DNA from 4 places in the Synechocystis sp. FACHB-383 genome. Region 2 is predicted to be linked to each of the others. Evidence: predicted binding sites of a transcription regulator. Region 2 holds the regulator's gene; each other region holds the start of a gene.
What was found. Region 2 encodes NtcA, which controls nitrogen genes in cyanobacteria. Its sites were predicted from a motif close to GTANCNNNNGNTAC; they were not measured.
Positions count from the first base shown of each region.

Region 1 (4,661 bases), on a different contig from region 2:
AACTATCCATTTCTTCCAACAAATAGCAAAAGCAAAAGGGGAGCGGTTGGAACCCGACCCCCTTGGAGATAGTTATTATTTTTTGCCAGTTTGATGAAAATTAATTTGTCTTCGGTAGGTGAAGGGATAAAATTTATCCTTCCACCCAGAGTGAGCTATTCAGACACAGCGGCACTAGAAACAGCTCCCCCAAAGGAGTCGGTTTCTTTAACGAAGCCAGTGTAGGCCTCCATGCCATGTTCGCCGATGTCCAAACCAATCATTTCTTCTTCGCCGGATACCCGGATACCCATGGTTTGTTTGAGAATAATCCATACGGCAAAGCTGAAGATAGAAGTGAAAGCTCCGATGGTGGCAATACCGATAATCTGGATGATTAACTGGTTAATGCCACCGCCGTAGAACAAACCTTTCTCCATGTTAAATAAGCCTACCGCTAGGGTTCCCCAGATACCATTAACTAAGTGAACGGAAAGGGCACCTACCGGGTCATCGATCTTGATTTTGTCGAAGAAAGCAACGGAATAGACAACAATGATGCCAGCAATGCCCCCAATGATTACGGAACTCCAGTAGGATACTCCGGCACAGCCTGCGGTAATGCCTACCAGACCAGCAAGAACACCGTTGATTACCATGGTCAAATCGGGCTTACCGTCTTTGAGCCAGGAAGTAAACGTGGCAGTGATACCACCAGCAGAAGCAGCCAAGTTAGTGGTGACGGCAATGTAAGCACAGGCTTGATCCGCCGCTAACTGGGAACCAGGGTTAAAACCAAACCAGCCGATCCAGAGAATTAAGCAACCGAGCATGGCAAAACCCATGTTATGGCCGGGGATAGCACCGGGGCGGCCATCGACGAATTTACCCAAACGAGGCCCAAGTAAGAATGCCCCAGCTAAGGCGGCCCAACCTCCGACGGAGTGGACCACTGTAGAACCAGCAAAGTCAATGAAACCCATGGTGTAGAGCCAGCCGCCCGCATCCCAAACCCAGTGGCCGGTAATGGGATAGGCAATACCCACTAAGAGAACGCTGAAGATTAAAAATTCGTTGAATTTAATCCGCTCAGCAACAGCACCGGAAACAATGGTGGCGGCGGTGGCGGAGAACGCAACCTGGAAGAGGAAAAACACCGCCACAGGTAAGCCCTCGGGAAAGGGGCTTAATCCATAGTTGGAGTGGTCACCAGCTAGGAAAAATCCGCCGAAGCCAAAGAAGGGATTGCCACTGCTGCCGAACATCAAGGAAAAGCCGATCGCCCAGTAAGCAATGGTTGCCAAGGCAAAAACAATCAGGTTTTTAGTCAGGATGTTAACGGCATTTTTCTGGCGGCAAAGGCCAGTTTCTAGCATACCGAAGCCGGCATTCATGAAAATGACCAGAATGGCTGCTATCAAGATCCAGATGGCATTAAGGGTTCCCTGGAGGGTGGCTACACTCTCGTTGACCACCGTGATGTCGAGTACCTCCACATCTTGGGCGATCGCCGCAGCATTCCAGATCGCCACAATCAGCGCCGTTAAGGGAACACAGGCCAACCAGGGGGAATTTATTTTACGGCGTACAAAGCGAAAAAGAGAGGATTTTTCTGCCCCTATACGCGAGGAATGTGTCCGATTAACAGGACTCCTCTCACCCACATTTAGTTTAGACAATATCGAATTAGACATTTTGTACTTTAATCTACATTGTTCTACGAAAGTCCTCCGCCACTCATTTCTCCCAAATTATTAAGCCAGCTCTGTGATAGTGCCTTGCCATAGATTTGGTCGAAGAATAGAAGAAACTAGACTTTTTCGGACATCAAACCATTAGAGTATTCAATTTTTACATGATTGTTTTCTGTATGATTTACTACTTTTCAAATGGAAAATTCGGTGTAAACCTGCGGACTTTGCCGACTGACCGGCTTTTTGCCATGGGTCCAATCGTTTTTTTGTACTAACAAGCCTTTGCGGTCTGGATTTGCTTCAGCAAGGTGCGGATTCGATCGCCAATTTCTGTCCAGGCTTTGGTTGCCACTAAATGGGGCGGGAATAGCTGGCCGGATAGACCAACGGCGATCGCCCCGGCGGCCAGGAAAGCCTGGGCATTTTCCAAGGTTACCCCTCCGGTGGGAATAAGGGGAATTTGTCCGAGGGGCCCCTGGAGGGCTTGAATATAGTCCACTCCCCCCAAGGTTTTAATGGGGAAAACTTTGACGGCGGTGGCGCCCTTCTGCCAGGCTTGCACAATCTCTGTGGGGGAAAAGGCACCGGGAATAATCGGTATGCCATGGGCCACAGCGCTGGTAATTAACTCCGGCTCACTGTGGGGAGTAAAACAAAATTGGGCCCCGCTGGCAATGGCCTGGAGCAAATCCTGTCGGCAGAGCACTGTCCCTGTACCAATGGCACAATGGGGGAATTGATAGCGCAGATGGGCAATGGTGTCCCCTGGCCGGTCACTGTTCCAAGTAATTTCCACTAACCCCATGCCTGCTTCGATGGCCACCTTGGCCAATTGCACACTAAGGTCGAGGGAATCTGTACGAATAACGGCGATCGCCCGGTGCTTTCGCAACGTTTTTAACCATGGCGATCGCAGAGCAGCGATGGCGGCCCCTTGGGGGTGGGCAAAATCATCAACGATGGACAAACTACAAATTTCCCATACTTAATACTGTTTTAGATTACCGCTCCACCATGGCCCTTTCTCCCCTTTCCCGTTTCCAAGCTTGTTTACTCCTGGCCCTGGGGGGAAAAGACCAAAAGCAATGTCAACCAAGCCTAGACAGTTTGCCTCCATGGGAAGAACCCTGGGGAAATTTATTGGCCTCCCCCTATCAAACCTGTTTACCGCAAACATTTTGGCAAAATGCTTTATCCCGCCAGCCGACTTTTACCCCGCCCCAGTTGATAAATTGGTTAATTGTTTTAGCCCTCTACCACCACGAAAATCCCTTGGGCTTTAGGCAGGATTTATCCCACTGGTGCCATCTTTGTCAGAATCATTGCCCTGAATGGGTTGGTGGTGCCCAGGCCCAGCCAGCCCTATTACTGTGGCAAAGGTTATTGACCCTCATCCTGTCGGAGAGATTTACTGTCCCCCAGTTGCCCGTCCTGCTGAAGCAACCGGAGAAATGGTGGCCCATTGGCCCAGCCCCAACATTCTCTCCCATGCTCCTTAACCATCTAACGGCGATCGCCGAATATTTGCAAAATCATGCCCCCCGCCGAACCATGGGCCAAAGCCCAGACCCCTGGGTCGATGTAGTGGGCACCGCCATTTATCTCTGGGGTAAAAATCCCACCCAACCCCGGTTGATTATTCGCCAATTACAGAGCGTGGACCAGCCTCCCCCCAAGGCGATCGTCGACTCACTTCCCAACGAAAATCAAGCGAATGACCCCGACCTGAATCCTGACCCGGGAATTTTACCCCCCTTAACCCTCGCCCTAGTGGGAGCTTATAATGGTATGGAGATTAGCCAACAAGCCTTAACAACAGACCATCGCTCCGCAGTGCGCGCCAACTTTTTGCCCTTGGGGCAACGGCTTTGGCAAAGATGGTCCGGTCAGCTTTGCATTGGTTCCGGCCAGGAACACCTTCCCTTGGCCGTGGCCCCCCCGTTGGGAATGCAACGTCGATCTAGTCTAAAATTAGTCTCTCAACAGGAATATGGACAAATCCTCCCCACCCACGGCAACTAACTGGATAGCCCAACATTTTCCAGCTGTTGCCCACCCATTGGTGCTATGAAAGCAATCTTTGCCCTCCGCCAAGCAGTGGTTTCCCAACTAAAAAAGTCCACTTCGCCCAGCCCCCCCTCCCCCAGGACAACGGTGCCCCCGTCCCAGGACGAAACCATTTGGCAAAAAATCCACCGCTCTAGGTTTGTCCGCATTGCCCACCCACCAGTCATGTTGGGTATTACTGTGGTTTCCCTCACGGGGGTAGTGGGCTACCGTTTTTATAACCAACCCCAACTCAGCGTTGGGACCGAATCCCCCTACACCATCTATGCTCCGGAAGATGGCAGTTTTGTGGACGAAAGAACCACAGAGGAAAAGCGGAAAGAAGTGCGGGCTGGCACCATTCCCCGCCTACAACGGGACAATGAGCTAACCGCCCAACTGAAGCAACAAAGAAGCCAATATCTGGATGCCATCAATCAGCTTCGTTATCTGGCGGGCACCTTTCCCTACATAGACACCAATATTTTTACCCTGGAGCAGCAACACTTACTCCGCAGTCTGGGGCCAGCGGAATGGCAGCAGTTGGAAAATTACCTGAATAATGGCCAGCCTCTGCCCATGGCCTCCCCCCAGTTGGCCAAACTGCAACAATTATTTGATCAACAAAAAGCCACCACTTCCCCCCAGACCATGGCTGGCTTGCTCACCAGCATCAGAGCGGCCCAGGACAGATATAGCCGGGTGACGGCTCGCTTAGCAGAGGTTAAAGCCGATCGCCAGATTACCAATAATCAAATAGGGGCGTTGAAGTTAGACGGGCCCACCTGGCAAACTACCCAACAGACCATTATCCAAGTCCATGACCGCATTCTCACCCAAGGGCTTCCGGCGGGCATCACAGCCCCTCTGTTGGGGGAAACAGTGCAACTCCACTTGCGCAACATTTTGCCCCCCCAAGCCCACCAAGTAGCGGAGGGTAGC
Region 1 covers NZ_JACJTJ010000014.1:91,723-96,383, reverse strand. The annotation lists gene H6G45_RS03365 (ammonium transporter) at 156-1,673, opposite strand; gene H6G45_RS03360 (bifunctional 4-hydroxy-2-oxoglutarate aldolase/2-dehydro-3-deoxy-phosphogluconate aldolase) at 1,945-2,589, opposite strand; gene H6G45_RS03355 (hypothetical protein) at 2,688-3,695, shown strand; gene H6G45_RS03350 (HD family phosphohydrolase) at 3,741-4,661, shown strand, end outside.
Region 1: H6G45_RS03365 (ammonium transporter) is a predicted target of NtcA. The motif match lies at 1,848-1,861, and genes of this name have one in related genera.

Region 2 (4,661 bases):
TTGAATGACTGCGCCGAGAATCCCTTAATTCAGCTAAAATCGGAGTGCTACTTGAATCCGGGAATGTATTTGCCCTGTATTTTCCCCCGCTCCTCTGTGATACTTTTTCTCGTCTAGTTGTCACTTTCCCCAACTCTCTGCCATGGATTTTCTCGCCTCCGAGTCCTCAGCCCCCATCAATCCCGGCGTTCATGTCAATGTTATGGAAACGTTGGTCTATGAGGAGATTGATAAGCAACTGCGTTTCTACCCCAAAAATCTGAGAAATTATCTCAATCTAACCGAGGTAGCTACCTATGCCCTCAATCGTTTACCTCCCCTCTATGCTTCCAGTGTTAAGGGAGTGGAGGAACAAAGGCGGGTGGCGGGACGCCAGTATCGCAGTGAGCTGACTTCCGCTGTTCGTCGGGCGATCGCCGCAGTAGAAAGGGATCCTCTGCGTAATTCGGAACCAATTGTTTCGGAAATTGAAGTGAACTATCGGGGCGCGGAAAGCACCCTAGGGCAAATTCAAGAGTTACTCAAGCGTTACCATCTGTTGGAGCCGGTGAACAAAGAGGTCACCTGGGACAATTGTCTGCCCCTCCTACGCCAAGCTTTTTTAAAGTTAACTACCGCCCAAGCTCCGCCGCCGCTAGGTGTTACTGAACGAAGAGCGGTTCCGCCGCCACCACCGCCACCGATCAGAACCCCCTCCATGGATGACCGTCAGATTGACCCGAAAAATACCCTCTGGTAGCTAGTCCGGCTCTTGATCTCAAGGGGATGGTGTCCAGGTTTGCCCATCAGTTTTCAAAGACAATTTCATTGCCCCTCAAGGCAATAATCCTGATTTTTAGCGGTCCCACCACCGACGTATTCTCAGCGGCGATCGCCCGCACCTCATTGGGGGGATTATCAGATTGGCGACGGAGTTGTTCAATAAAATCAATTAGGGTTTTAATGCGTCCATCTTCCACCTGAATGGGTCCCAGAATGCCTTCCCGACGGGCTCGGAATTGGGCGGCAGCGAGGAGATAATCAATCCGTTTTTGGACATCAACTTCGCTAAAGTCAGAGGATTCGAGGGAAATGGTGGCAATGGTTTCAGATTCTCGGAAAACTTGACGGTTAGGCACCACGTCGAAAAAGACGCGAATTTCCCTTTCTTCCTGCACATAATTCCCCGCCGATAGTACCCGGATAACATATTCCTGCCCTGGTTGCAGTTGGTTTTTAATGCTATCCACCTGGGCAGTGGTCACCCGGACAATGGGTTCATCGGGCACTGGCATATTGGGGGTTTTGACCAATTGCAGAGCGGTGCGATTGGCCTGACGTAATAATTGATCCACCGCAGCACTGACAGCTTCGGTGCTTACCACCTTTAGTCCACCAAAGGCCAATAACTGACCTCGCAGAATGGCAATTTGTTGCCCCCGTAATTCTTGGTAATCTTGGTAATAACGCTCTAGTTCTTCCACTTCCCTTTGCAGAAAACTGAGTTCCGTTTCTAGCCCCTGTAATTTTTCTTCCCGCACCTGGATGTCATTATCTTTAGCGGCGATCGCCTGGTCGAGTTGATCAATTTTGGTGTCCCGTTGATTGATTTCCGCCTGTAGTTGTTGGCGCTGGGCTTCCAAAGAAGCAAACCTCTGCTCCAAAGACTTCACCTGTTCCTGCTGGCGGGCAAGGACTTTCTCCTGTTGAGCAATGCGTTCCTGGCGTTTGGACAATTCCTGGTCTCGCAACTTCACTTGACTCTGGAGCTCCGTGGCTTCCGCCAATAGGGAGTCCTTTTGTTGATTTAACTCCGCCCTTTCCGCCGACAGATTAGTCACTTCCTGGCGCAAATTTCGGGATTGCTGGGATACCCGACGCAACAGTTGCAATGCCCTGGTGTAATTACGGTCTAACTCTCGACTCCGCTCTTGTACTAGCTTTTGCTCCTGACGTACTGCACTCAATTCTGATTCAATCTCCTCTTTGGCTTGGCTAGCCTGCTCCAATTCTGCTTTGGCCACCCTCAACTGACCCAAAATATCATCCAGTTGAAATACCCCTTCCCGCAGGGATTTACTAAAAGTGAACAAAATACCTAGGGTGGAAGCGGAAATTAGGGTACCAGTAATTACCGTCAACACCACTGCCGTTTGTCGGGGTCGTAGTGTAAACAAGCGTAGGCGAGCTTTCCCCACCTTACTGCCTAAATGATCCCCCAGCGCAGCAATGATCCCGCCCAGGACCAGGACAGAAAGAACCAGAATATAGGCACTGGTCATAGGGGGTGGCTAGGTAAACTGTTGACTGAGAGCAACGGGATTATGCACGGTAATTTTCTTTTTCGTGATGGAGATCATATTGCCTTCCCGCAAATCCCCCAAGAGCCTGGTCACCGTTACCCTGGTGGAACCAATGGCTTCGGCGATCGCCTGGTGGGATAACTTGAGGTCAATGCGAATGCCGTCCGGGGCAGGTACACCAAAATCTCTACAGAGGATCAACAAAAAGCTAACCAAACGAGAACCCATGTCCCGGTGGGCTAGGGTTTCAATCATCATTTCCGTCTGGAGGATGCGGGAAGAAAGGCCCTGCAACATTAACAATGAGAGGTCGGGATGCTCCTTGAGAGCCTGTTCCACCTGTTCAATGGGGGCAGACAGCAACTCCACCGGAGTAAAAGCCACTGCGTGATAAAAACGGTCAGAACGTTGCCCTGTAACTAACGATAATACCCCAAAAACACTGTTCTCCCTCAGCAGAGCGACGGTGATCTCTTCCCCTGCTTCGTAGACCCGAGATAACTTAACCGCTCCCTTGAGCAAAAAATAAACCCGTTCCGCCGGATCCCCAGGAAAAAAAATTGTTTTACTCCTATCAAAAGTTTCCACCACCGGGGGCATCAACTCACTGCCTAAGCGTCGAAACACTGCCGCTAGGGGACGATCTTGGGTTAGGGACTGATCCATGCACGTTCACGGTAATGGGGGCATCAAGGGAAGTGCAAAACCCCATTCTGTATCAAGATTATACACAATGGATTACATGCGCTCCACACTGCCAAAGAAAATTGGTTCCACCCGGATGGCAACGATCGCCGAAGGTCGCACCACCATGTACTCACCTTGAATATTTTTGATCGGCACACTGATAAATTCCTGGGAGTCGTGCTTGGGCACAACTTCGTTGCTGTACCATTTTTGAAAATCTTGAATGGTCATGAAGCGGACTTCTTCCCGATGGCCATTGGCCAAAAACAGGTGGATGGCAAATTCGTCGGCTTTTTGCATGGTCAGGGTCCCTAATGATCTCGTCTAGATTATCCCCCATTCCGTGGACGGAGCAACGGTGACAAAAGGTCCAGTCTAGATTGCCTCTGTTGAATTTTAGGTAACAAAAGGTAACGAAGAAAAAAATAACTTTACGTTAGGGGCAATGGCAAAAAAATTGCCTAGAATTAGCTCAGGTTTCTTGCCTATTGCTCCAGTCCAGCAACTTGGTTGTTCCCGCCCTTTATTAACCCTAATATGACTTCCATGGTCACCTTCCCCTCAAACCTCCGTCGTTGGTTGCAGTCCATTTGTTTGGGAACTCTCACGGCGATCGCCGTCCAATTGCCGGGCAAAACCGCAGAAAATATCTTTTTTACCTACGGGCCCATTAAGTTGACAGTGCGGGTGGAATCCCTGGAACGATTTGTGCAGGATGGCACTGTGGACTCCAATCTCAGCTTTTTATTCAACCTAGTGGGAGCCTCCGAAGAAAAACTGACCAAGTTAAGGGAAATTATGGGGCTCCGGGCAGAGGTAGACCCCGTGGTGCTCAGCAACTTTTTTAACACTAGTCTGGGGGAAGATTCCTTAGCTCGGGCCGCGTTTATTCTCAATGCGCCTTGGGGAGCTAACTCCAAATATGGCATTCGGGCGGCGATCGTCCAGGCTGCTCAGGATCCCGAGGGGGGATTAAGCCTGATCAATTTTATTAGGAAGTATCCCACCGACATTCATTTCCAAGGGGAAGTCGTAGAACAGAGGGCCAGGGCAGCCCAACTGTTAGTCAATGCGTCCCAACACTTTATCCAGAAAATGATTGCCCTCTCGGAAATTGAAGCCGCTTCAGAAGGGGAGATTGACTTTAGCGTCTTGCCTGACCCCACTGAAATGGGCCCCTACGGTGTGGCTCCCAAGGAAACCTGGTGGTTAACTGACCAAGGTCGTAACCGTCGTTTTTATGTGGATGTGTACCGTCCCCAACGCTGGAAACCGGGTAAAACTCCAGTTTTAGTTTTTTCCCATGGTTTAGCCTCTCGCCCTGAAGATTTCGATGTTGCCGCCGAAAAAATGGCTTCCTATGGTTTTGTAGTGGCTCTGCCCCAACACCCCGGTAGTGACATTCTCCAGGCCCAGGCTCTGCTCAACCGCACTTCTCGCCAAGGTTACTATCCCACGGAATTTATTGACCGACCCAAGGACATCAGTTATGTCATCGATGAGTTGGAACGCCGTAATGCCAGTGAATTTGGCGATCGTCTTAACCTAACGGAAGTGGGGGTGGGTGGCCACTCCTTTGGTGGTTATGGGGCTTTGGCCGTGGCTGGAGCCACCATTGATTGGGACTTTTTAGAATCGGAGTGTACCATTGGCCAAGGGGTACCGAATACCGCTCTCCTACTACAGTGCGAT
Region 2 covers NZ_JACJTJ010000041.1:125,762-130,422, reverse strand. The annotation lists gene H6G45_RS12475 (late competence development ComFB family protein) at 143-739, shown strand; gene H6G45_RS12470 (DUF3084 domain-containing protein) at 786-2,261, opposite strand; gene ntcA (global nitrogen regulator NtcA) at 2,271-2,948, opposite strand; gene H6G45_RS12460 (hypothetical protein) at 3,021-3,269, opposite strand; gene H6G45_RS12455 (alpha/beta hydrolase) at 3,516-4,661, shown strand, end outside.

Region 3 (4,661 bases), on a different contig from region 2:
TTTGTGATTTTTGGAGAAATACACCTTATAAACCTTCTAATTCTTATTTTTTATGACTACTACTACCGAAGTTCCCTGGTATGTTACTAAAAGAGGTGAATTGCTAGCTAAGCAGTTTTTATTTGAGCTTGATCCTAATGATTTAGTCTACACAGGCGATCACCCTGAGCACTTCTTCGATTATATGATTCTTTATTTAAAATCCGATGGTAGTCCCGTAACGATCGCCATGACGGTTAAGCCAACGGAGGAGGAAATTAAGGGAGTCTATCCAGTCAAAGTATCAGAATTGAACAGGCTCAAGAATGCTAACATTCCCGTCTTGATGCTCGTCATTGATGTCAAACAAAATCATTACTTTTTTAATTGGGTCCAAGAAGTTACTCAATCGGAAGAGTTGGCGATTGCAAACTCAGATGAATTAGATCAATCAATCTTAATTCCTTTACGTCATGGCACAACCGAGGAAATTCAAAAATTGAAACAAGAAATTTTAGCCATCAACTAATTTTATTAATCAAACTATCTTAGGAGAACCTAATTATGACCGTTGCCCAACAAGCCCCTTCCGCTTTAAATTTTGATTGTGAAACCGGCAATTACCACACCTTTTGTCCCATCAGTTGTGTATCTTGGCTCTATCAAAAAATTGAAGATAGCTTTTTCCTTGTCATCGGTACTAAAACCTGTGGATATTTTCTACAAAATGCCATGGGGGTAATGATTTTTGCCGAACCCCGCTATGCCATGGCAGAGTTGGAAGAAGGGGATATTTCTGCCCAGTTAAAAGATTATGAAGAACTTAAAAGACTTTGTTTGCAAATTAAGCGGGATCGTAACCCCAGTGTGATTGTCTGGATTGGCACCTGCACCACCGAAATTATCAAAATGGATCTCGAAGGTTTGGCTCCCCAACTGGAAGCAGAAATTGGCATCCCCATCGTTACGGCCCGGGCCAATGGCTTGGATTATGCTTTTACCCAAGGGGAAGATACAGTGCTGGCTTCCATGGCCCACAAATGTCCCACCTCTGCTCAAGTGCAAGGGGAAGACAAGGAAGAACGTAATGCTATTCAAAAGTTGTTAACCTTTGGTCGCAAAGCTGATGCGGAAAAAGTTGAGTCGGAATATGTGGATCATCAGCCGTTAGTTTTGTTTGGTTCCCTGCCCGATCCGGTGGTGACTAATTTAACGTTAGAGTTAAAAAAACAGGGAGTTAAAGTATCTGGTTGGTTACCCGCCAAACGTTATACGGAATTACCTGTAATTGACGAAGGTTACTATGTGGCCGGGGTTAATCCTTTCCTCAGTCGTACCGCCACCACATTGATGCGTCGGCGTAAATGTAAATTAATTGGCGCTCCATTTCCCATTGGTCCCGATGGTACCAGGGCCTGGATTGAAAAAATTTGCTCTGTGTTGGGCATTGAACCCCAAGGACTGGAGGAACGGGAAGCTCAAATTTGGGAAAGTTTGGAGGATTACATTAAGTTAATTCGGGGAAAATCAGTATTCTTTATGGGGGACAATCTGCTGGAAGTTTCCCTGGCCCGTTTCCTGATTCGTTGTGGCATGACCTGCCCTGAAATTGGCATTCCCTATATGGATAAACGTTATCAAGCGGCGGAATTAGCTCTACTGGAAAAAACCTGTGCTGACATGGGGGTTCCCTTGCCAAATATTGTGGAAAAACCGGATAACTACAATCAAATTCAACGGATTAAAGCCCTGCAACCAGATTTAGTGATCACCGGCATGGCCCATGCTAATCCTTTGGAAGCCCAGGGAATCAATACTAAATGGTCGGTGGAATTTACCTTTGCCCAAATCCATGGCTTTACCAATGCTCGGGATATTTTGGAATTAGCTACCCGTCCCCTGCGGCGTAACTCCCAACTAGGGGAATTGGGCTGGGATAAGTTAATTGCCAAAGATGTGCCTGCTCAGGTTTAGATTCCGATCGCCTTTAGGCTGAACTGTTTTACAAACAAATAACCCCATTGTCTCGGTAGGTCGAACGGCGATCGCCAGGGGCAATGGGTTTCTTTTTTCAACGATTGTAGCTATTGCTCAAAAAGGTGATTAGTCTTGTTTTTTAGTTCCTATATCAACGCCGCGATATTTAATTACTTTTCCCTTTACCTCATTATTTTGGGGAGTACATGTTTCAGAAGATTCATAGTCGATGCCCCGGTAACATTTACTGATTTTCTCAGTTTTTTCGATGGGAGCTGCTGATTTTGAAGATTCGTAGCTAATGCCACGATAATGAAGCTCTGTCTCTTTACTGTCAATAGTTTGAGTATTTGCAAGAGTATTTTTGTTCTCAAAGCTTTGCCATAAAGGGCCAACGACTATAGCCGTTAGTATTAGCAAAACAACTTTGACTTCCCAGGGCGCTAAGAGTAAACTTGCCAGTAGGTTGGCAACGGCAAAAATCACTGCTAGATGGGCAATATCATGGCGGGAGCCCCAGGCTTTATATCCAACCATTAAGCCAATAGTTAGTGGCAGTAAAAAAGTAAATTCCATAGCTTTGCTTGATCACTTTTGCTATCTTTGATATCTTCGGCACAGTTTCCGGTTCATTTTCCCTTTATTCATTTACCGGCTGTGTATGTTGTAATACCTTCTAGCATAATCTCGCTAGTCCCCAATGAAAGCTGATTTAAGCAATTACTTTTGCCCTGGTTTAAGCGGAAGAAGTTTTCTGTCGTCCTTGGCTGGCGCATTGGTCAATATTCCTTTGGCTCTGGCGATCGCCGTGGGGATGAATATGGCCCTAGGTCAGACCGGAGCAACCCAGGAAGTAGTGGTGCTGGAATCGGCTATGACACCGGAGGCCATTTTTGCCAGGGGGGTCAAGGCTGGGGAAGCGGGCAATTACGCTGAAGCAGTGCAGTTATTTTCGGCCGTACTCAAGCTGAGTCCAGACTCGCCGGAAACTCACTATAACCGTGGTCTGGCTTGGGAGAGGCTCGGCAATGTGGACCAGGCGATCGGCGACTATGGCCGCAGTATTGCCCTAGACCGTTATTACATTCCCCCCTACATCAACCGGGGTAACCTCTATAGCCAACAGCAGGACCACCACACAGCTATCCAGGATTTTACCCAGGCCATCACCTACGATCCGAACCGCTATAAGGCCTACTACAACCGAGCCAATAGTTATTTCCAACTGGGACAATACGCCCAGGCGATCGCCGACTACAACCGGGTGCTGGTGCTCAGGCCGGACTACATCAACGCCATTTATAACCGGGGTTTGGCCCACTTCCAAGCCGGACAACTAGACAATTCCCGTCAAGATCTGCTGTTTTCTGCCCAGGCTTACCTCAACCGTGGCGATCGCCTTGGTTACCTCGAAGCTCTGGATCAAATGAGTGAGTTGGGCCTATAACTTTTGCCAGCGTAGGTCACAGGGCCACAACTTTCCCTTAGTATCCAGGGCAGAAATACCGGAGAGGGGAAGGGGATACCCCTATAATTATGGCTGTCAACTGTGTTTGGAGCATTACACACCGATGTTAAGTAAAGTCCCCGCCACCATTGAAGAAATCGCCGCCCGGGAAATTTTAGACTCCAGGGGTCGCCCCACCATCGAAGCGGAAGTCCGGCTGGAAAGTGGGGCCCACGGCATTGCCCAGGTGCCCAGTGGTGCTTCCACAGGCAGTTTTGAAGCTCATGAATTGCGGGACGGAGACCCCAAGCGCTATGACGGGAAAGGGGTGGAAAAAGCAGTACGGAACGTGACGGAAAAAATTGCCCCGGTGGTGGAAGGTCTGGATGCCTTCGATCAAATGGCGGTGGATCAGGCCATGATTGACCGGGATGGAACGGACAATAAAAAAGAATTGGGGGCCAATGCCATTTTGGGGGTTTCCTTAGCCACTGCTAAGGCCGCCGCCGCTGAACTAGCCATTCCCCTCTACCGCTACTTAGGAGGCCCCTTGGCTAACGTGCTGCCGGTGCCGATGATGAACGTGATTAACGGTGGGGCCCATGCCGACAATAACGTTGATTTTCAAGAATTTATGATCATGCCAGTGGGGGCAGAAACCTTCAAAGAAGCTCTACGTTGGGGAGCAGAAGTGTTCGCCGTGTTGGGCAAAGTGTTGAAGGAACGGAAACTACTCTCTGGCGGAGTAGGGGATGAAGGGGGCTATGCTCCTAACCTCAAATCTAACCAGGAAGCGTTGGATATTCTCATTGAGGCGATCGAACAAGCTGGTTACAAACCCGGCAGTCAAATTGCCTTGGCCATGGACATTGCCGCCAGTGAATTTTTCAAAAATGGCCAGTATGAATACGACGGTGGTTCCCATTCTCCCCAGGAATTCATCGACTACCAAGCTAAGCTAGTGAGCCAATATCCCATTGTCTCCATCGAAGATGGTTTACACGAAGACGATTGGGAAAGTTGGAAAAGTTTAACCGCTTCCCTGGGCACCAAAACCCAATTGGTGGGGGATGACTTGATGGTAACGAATCCTGTACGTCTGCAAAAATCCATTGATTTGGGAGTTGCCAACGCCATTTTGATCAAACTCAATCAGATTGGTACGTTGAGTGAAACCCTAGAAACCATTTCCCTCGCCACCCGCCATAGTTACCGTTCGGTTATTTCCCACCGTTCTGGGGAGACGGAAGACACGACG
Region 3 covers NZ_JACJTJ010000029.1:304,051-308,711, forward strand. The annotation lists gene H6G45_RS08025 (DUF4365 domain-containing protein) at 1-56, shown strand, start outside; gene H6G45_RS08030 (hypothetical protein) at 53-508, shown strand; gene bchN (ferredoxin:protochlorophyllide reductase (ATP-dependent) subunit N) at 544-1,953, shown strand; gene H6G45_RS08040 (DUF4278 domain-containing protein) at 2,083-2,532, opposite strand; gene H6G45_RS08045 (tetratricopeptide repeat protein) at 2,657-3,403, shown strand; gene eno (phosphopyruvate hydratase) at 3,528-4,661, shown strand, end outside.
Region 3: H6G45_RS08040 (DUF4278 domain-containing protein) is a predicted target of NtcA. The motif match lies at 2,616-2,629, and genes of this name have one in related genera.

Region 4 (4,661 bases), on a different contig from region 2:
TTAGGGCTGCTAAGCAAAAAATTAAGATACTCCCCAACAGTAACCCTAAAAACAGATCCGTGGCCATGGCATAGTTCTTTAAGCCTTATTAACATCTTTCCGCACCGCCTTAAACATGCCAAAGCGACAAAGTCCGGTGCCAAAGGCAAGGCGCATTAGCAAAATAGTGGGTACTTCCCGCACCGATTTGACAAATCCAGGCAAGCCATATTGCAACCAGCCCTGGGGCCGGATAATGCCCTGCCAAATGGTGTCCAACCAAGCGGGGAGGGTGGGGACAGTCCAATCGGCGGTGGTGACCTGGCCCTCCACTAACCCAGTGGCTTCCAGATTTTCCGCAAAACCTTCAATACTGGCAAAGGCTGGGTGGGACCATTGATCCAACAATTGCCTCATCACCGGTTTTTCCCAGAAATTGAGGGGCACTTGGCGATCGTCCCGCTGGTTCCAGTCCGCTACTACTAAAATGCCCCCTGGCTTGAGTACCCGCAGTAATTCCTTCGCAAAGATGGCTTTATCAGGCATGTGGGGCCCCGCTTCCACTGACCACACCACGTCAAAGCTAGCGTCGGGGAAAGATAAGGCCATGGCATCGTCCACCGCAAACTTGGCTGACAGGCCTGCAGGGGTTAATTCTGTGGCTCGCTTAACCTGTTGGGGGCTAATGGTGATGCCCGTAACGTTAAAACCATAATTTTTGGCGAGAATACGACTGCTGCCGCCAATGCCACAACCCACATCCAACACGGTAGTTCCAGGGGGTAATGTATCTAGTCCTCCCCACTTAGCCATGGCGTGGACAAAATCAATTTTTGACTGGATAAAATCCTTGGCTACTGGGGGATCGTCATAATGGCCGAGGTGGATATGGTCGCCCCAGTAATATTCCAAAATGCCGTCCTCCGTCCATTGGTCATAGGCGTTAGCCACGGAATCGGATGATTGATAGCCCCGGGCGGTGAATAAATATAATCCGGCGGCGATCGCCAGGGAGAGGGAAAAGAGGCCAGCGGGCAGAAGCAAAGACTCGGGCATGGAATAGTTAAAACAGCAGGGAAAGTTAAGTATTAATCTTGTTTAGGTTAACAAAGTTGGGCAGGGCCATGAATCGCTTCCAATCCATCCTTGGCCAAGACCAAGCCATTGCCTTACTACACCAGGCGATCGCCCAGGAGCGCATTGCCCCGGCCTATTTGTTGGTGGGGCCCAATGGGGTAGGCAAAAGTTTGGCTGCTAAGGCTTTTGGGGAAACCTTATTAATGGGATGGGAAGCTCAACCCAATCGCCAGGAACGTTTTTTTGCCGGCAATCACCCTGACCTCCTGAAAATAGAGCCAACTTTTCAACATCAGGGCAAACTATTAACCGCCCCCGAAGCCGAGCAAGCTGGGCTCAAACGACGGGCTGCTCCCCTGATCAGGGTCGAACAAATTCGAGAAATTAACCGTTTCCTCAGCCGTCCCCCTTTGGAAGCGGACAGAGCCGTCATCCTGATTGAGGAAGCCCAAGCCATGAATGAAGGGGCGGCCAATGCTTTACTAAAAACCTTGGAGGAGCCGGGGCGGGCCACTTTGATCCTGCTGGCCCCCAGCGTCGATGTCCTCCTACCCACCATTGTTTCCCGTTGCCAGCGCATTCCTTTTTATCGTTTGGGGGAAGATGACATGGCCAAAATTTTGCAAAGGCTAGGCCGTCAGGAAATCCTTAATCACCCTGAACTGTTGGCGATCGCCCAGGGCAGTCCTGGCATTCTGTTTGAAGCTTGGGAACAGATGCAGAGTATCCCCACTGAACTGCGGCAAAAGTTAATTCAGCCCCCCGCCGATCCCCTGGCCGCCTTTGATTTAGCCAAACTGGTGGACAGTAACCTCGACAATGGTGCCCAACTTTGGTTGGTGGACTATCTGCAATACCATTACTGGCAGAGCTACGGCCAACGGCAATGGCTAGAAATTTTGGAGAAAGCCCGTCGGTATCTGGCCGCCTACGTCCAACCCCGCCTCGTGTGGGAAGCGACTTTTCTGGCCCTCCATCGTCTGCCATCTTCCGGCGATCATCGCCAATAATCAAGATTGTTCCCTTTGAACGGTTCCAATGCCAAACCTCCCTGACAATGGGAGCAAAACGGGCCAAAAATACGTTTAGTCCGGGAAAGACTGTATCCTATGCTACATAATTGTTTCTTAACCTGCTCGTAGTATGGGGTCTTATTTGTTTCCGGCGAACCTACTCTCGGAAATACCTTCCCTTGTTGACCTAAATAAACTGCGGATAAAAACTTTTTAAGAGCACTGTTTCCGCCCAATTAACTCCTCTCCACCAGCCAACAAGCATATTTAGAATCCTTACGAGGTAATAATTTTTCGCGTATGACTAACCCTTTTGGAAGACGTAAATTTTTGCTGTATGGATCAGCAACCCTAGGCGCCAGTCTATTGCTCAAAGCCTGTGGTGGTGGGACAGAACCGACCACTGAACCCACCGGCACCCCCACCGAAGGAACGGCCCCCACCGGGGAACCAGTCAAAGTTGGTTTACTCCACTCCCTCAGTGGCACCATGGCCATCAGTGAAACCACCGTAGTGGAAGCGGCGGAACTGGCGATCGAGGAAATTAATGCGGCCGGTGGAGTTTTGGGTAGGCCCATTGAAGCCATCAAAGAAGATGGTGCTTCCGATTGGCCCACCTTTGCGGAAAAAGCAGCGAAGTTGATTGACCAAGACAAGGTAGTTAACGTCTTTGGTTGTTGGACTTCTGCTAGCCGTAAAGCGGTACTGCCCGTATTTGAAGCTAAAAACCACATGCTTTGGTATCCGGTACAGTACGAAGGTCAGGAATGTTCGAAAAACATTTTCTACACCGGTGCTGCCCCCAACCAACAAATTGAACCGGCAGTGGATTGGCTGTTGGAAAACAAGGGGAATAAATTCTTCCTGGTGGGTTCCGATTACGTTTTCCCCCGCACTGCCAACACCATCATTAAAGAGCAGTTAAAGGCCAAAGGTGGCGAAACCCTAGGGGAAGATTACCTGCCCCTAGGCAACACCGAAGTTACCCCCATCATCACCAAAATTCGGGAAGCCCTGCCCGATGGTGGCGTAATTTTCAACACCCTCAATGGGGACAGTAACGTTGCCTTCTTCAAACAGATCCAAGCCGCTGGTTTGACCCCCGACAAATATCCGGTTATGTCCGTGAGTGTGGCGGAAGAGGAAGTACGGCAAATCGGTAAGGAGTATCTGCTCGGTCAGTATGCTTCTTGGAACTATTTCCAAAGCGTGGATACCCCCGCAAACCAGAAGTTTGTAGCGGCCTTTAAAGCCAAGTATGGCGAAGACCGGGTGACCAATGACCCTATGGAAGCGGCCTATATTTCCGTTTACCTCTGGAAAGCAGCGGTGGAAGCGGCGGGTGATGTAGGGGAAACCCCCGAAGGGCTAGAAAAAGTCCGGGCGGCGGCGATCGGTCAAACCTTTGATGCCCCAGAAGGCATGGTGACCATGCAACCCAACCACCACATTTCCAAAACTGTCCGCATTGGGGAAGTCAATGACGAAGGTCAGTTCACCATTGTTTGGTCTAGTGAAGGCCCCGTTGATCCCATCCCCTGGAACCAGTTCGTACCGGAAACCAAGGGTTTCACCTGTGATTGGACCCGCACCGATGTGGAAAACCCCGGTAAGTTCAAAGCCAGCTAAGGTGGCATCTTTTTCAACCGAGTAAATAGCTATAACACTGCTCACTGTTTGATGGTTTGAGTTATTAGGGCCATTGGCTACATTGATTTCCCCCTGACGGGATTTGAATGGGTCAGTGGCTTTTTCTTGCTCCATTGAGGGTGATTAGGTCAAGATAGGCCCTACGTTTATTCTCCTTGGCACCCATGGCTAAAGCCCGGACAAAGTTTGTTTGCTCTGCCTGTGGAGCCGACCATGCCCAATGGTTTGGCCGTTGTCCTAAATGCCATGAGTACGGCACTCTCCAGGAAGAGGTGGTCAATGCCGTTTCTAGCGGTACCAATCGCCGCAGTTTAGGGGCGCAAAAATCCGGTTCTGCCAGGGTAAAAACTGGGCAACCCCAGGCGGCTTTAACGTTTTCTCAAATTCACCAGGAAAATCAAGGGCGTTTTCCCTCTGGCTATGGGGAGTTAGACCGGGTTTTGGGGGGAGGCATTGTGCCTGGGGCATTAATTTTAATTGGGGGAGATCCGGGCATTGGTAAATCGACTTTGTTACTGCAAGTGGCTTTCCAGTTAGCCACCCGTTTACCCAGGATTTTATACGTTTCAGCGGAAGAATCGGGACAACAAATCAAGCTCCGGGCCACCCGTTTAGGTATTACCCAAACTGTCAACGCTAGTGACGGCACAATGGCAGAGGCAAACCTCCCCCATGACGGCAATTTATTTGTTTTGCCAGAAACTAATTTGGAGGATATTTTGCGGGAGTTGGAAGCCCTGCAACCCCAGGTGGCCATTATTGACAGTATTCAAAATTTATATTTTCCAGCCCTTAGTTCAGCCCCTGGTTCCGTTTCCCAGGTCCGGGAATGTACAGGTCTGTTAATGCAATTGGCCAAACGGGATCACATTAGTTTATTTATTGTCGGCCATGTCACAAAGGAAGGGGCGATCGCCGGGCCGAAGGTGCTGGAGCATTTGG
Region 4 covers NZ_JACJTJ010000050.1:29,836-34,496, reverse strand. The annotation lists gene H6G45_RS15590 (methyltransferase domain-containing protein) at 79-1,035, opposite strand; gene H6G45_RS15585 (DNA polymerase III subunit delta') at 1,104-2,066, shown strand; gene urtA (urea ABC transporter substrate-binding protein) at 2,370-3,698, shown strand; gene radA (DNA repair protein RadA) at 3,884-4,661, shown strand, end outside.
Region 4: urtA (urea ABC transporter substrate-binding protein) is a predicted target of NtcA. The motif match lies at 2,159-2,172, and genes of this name have one in related genera.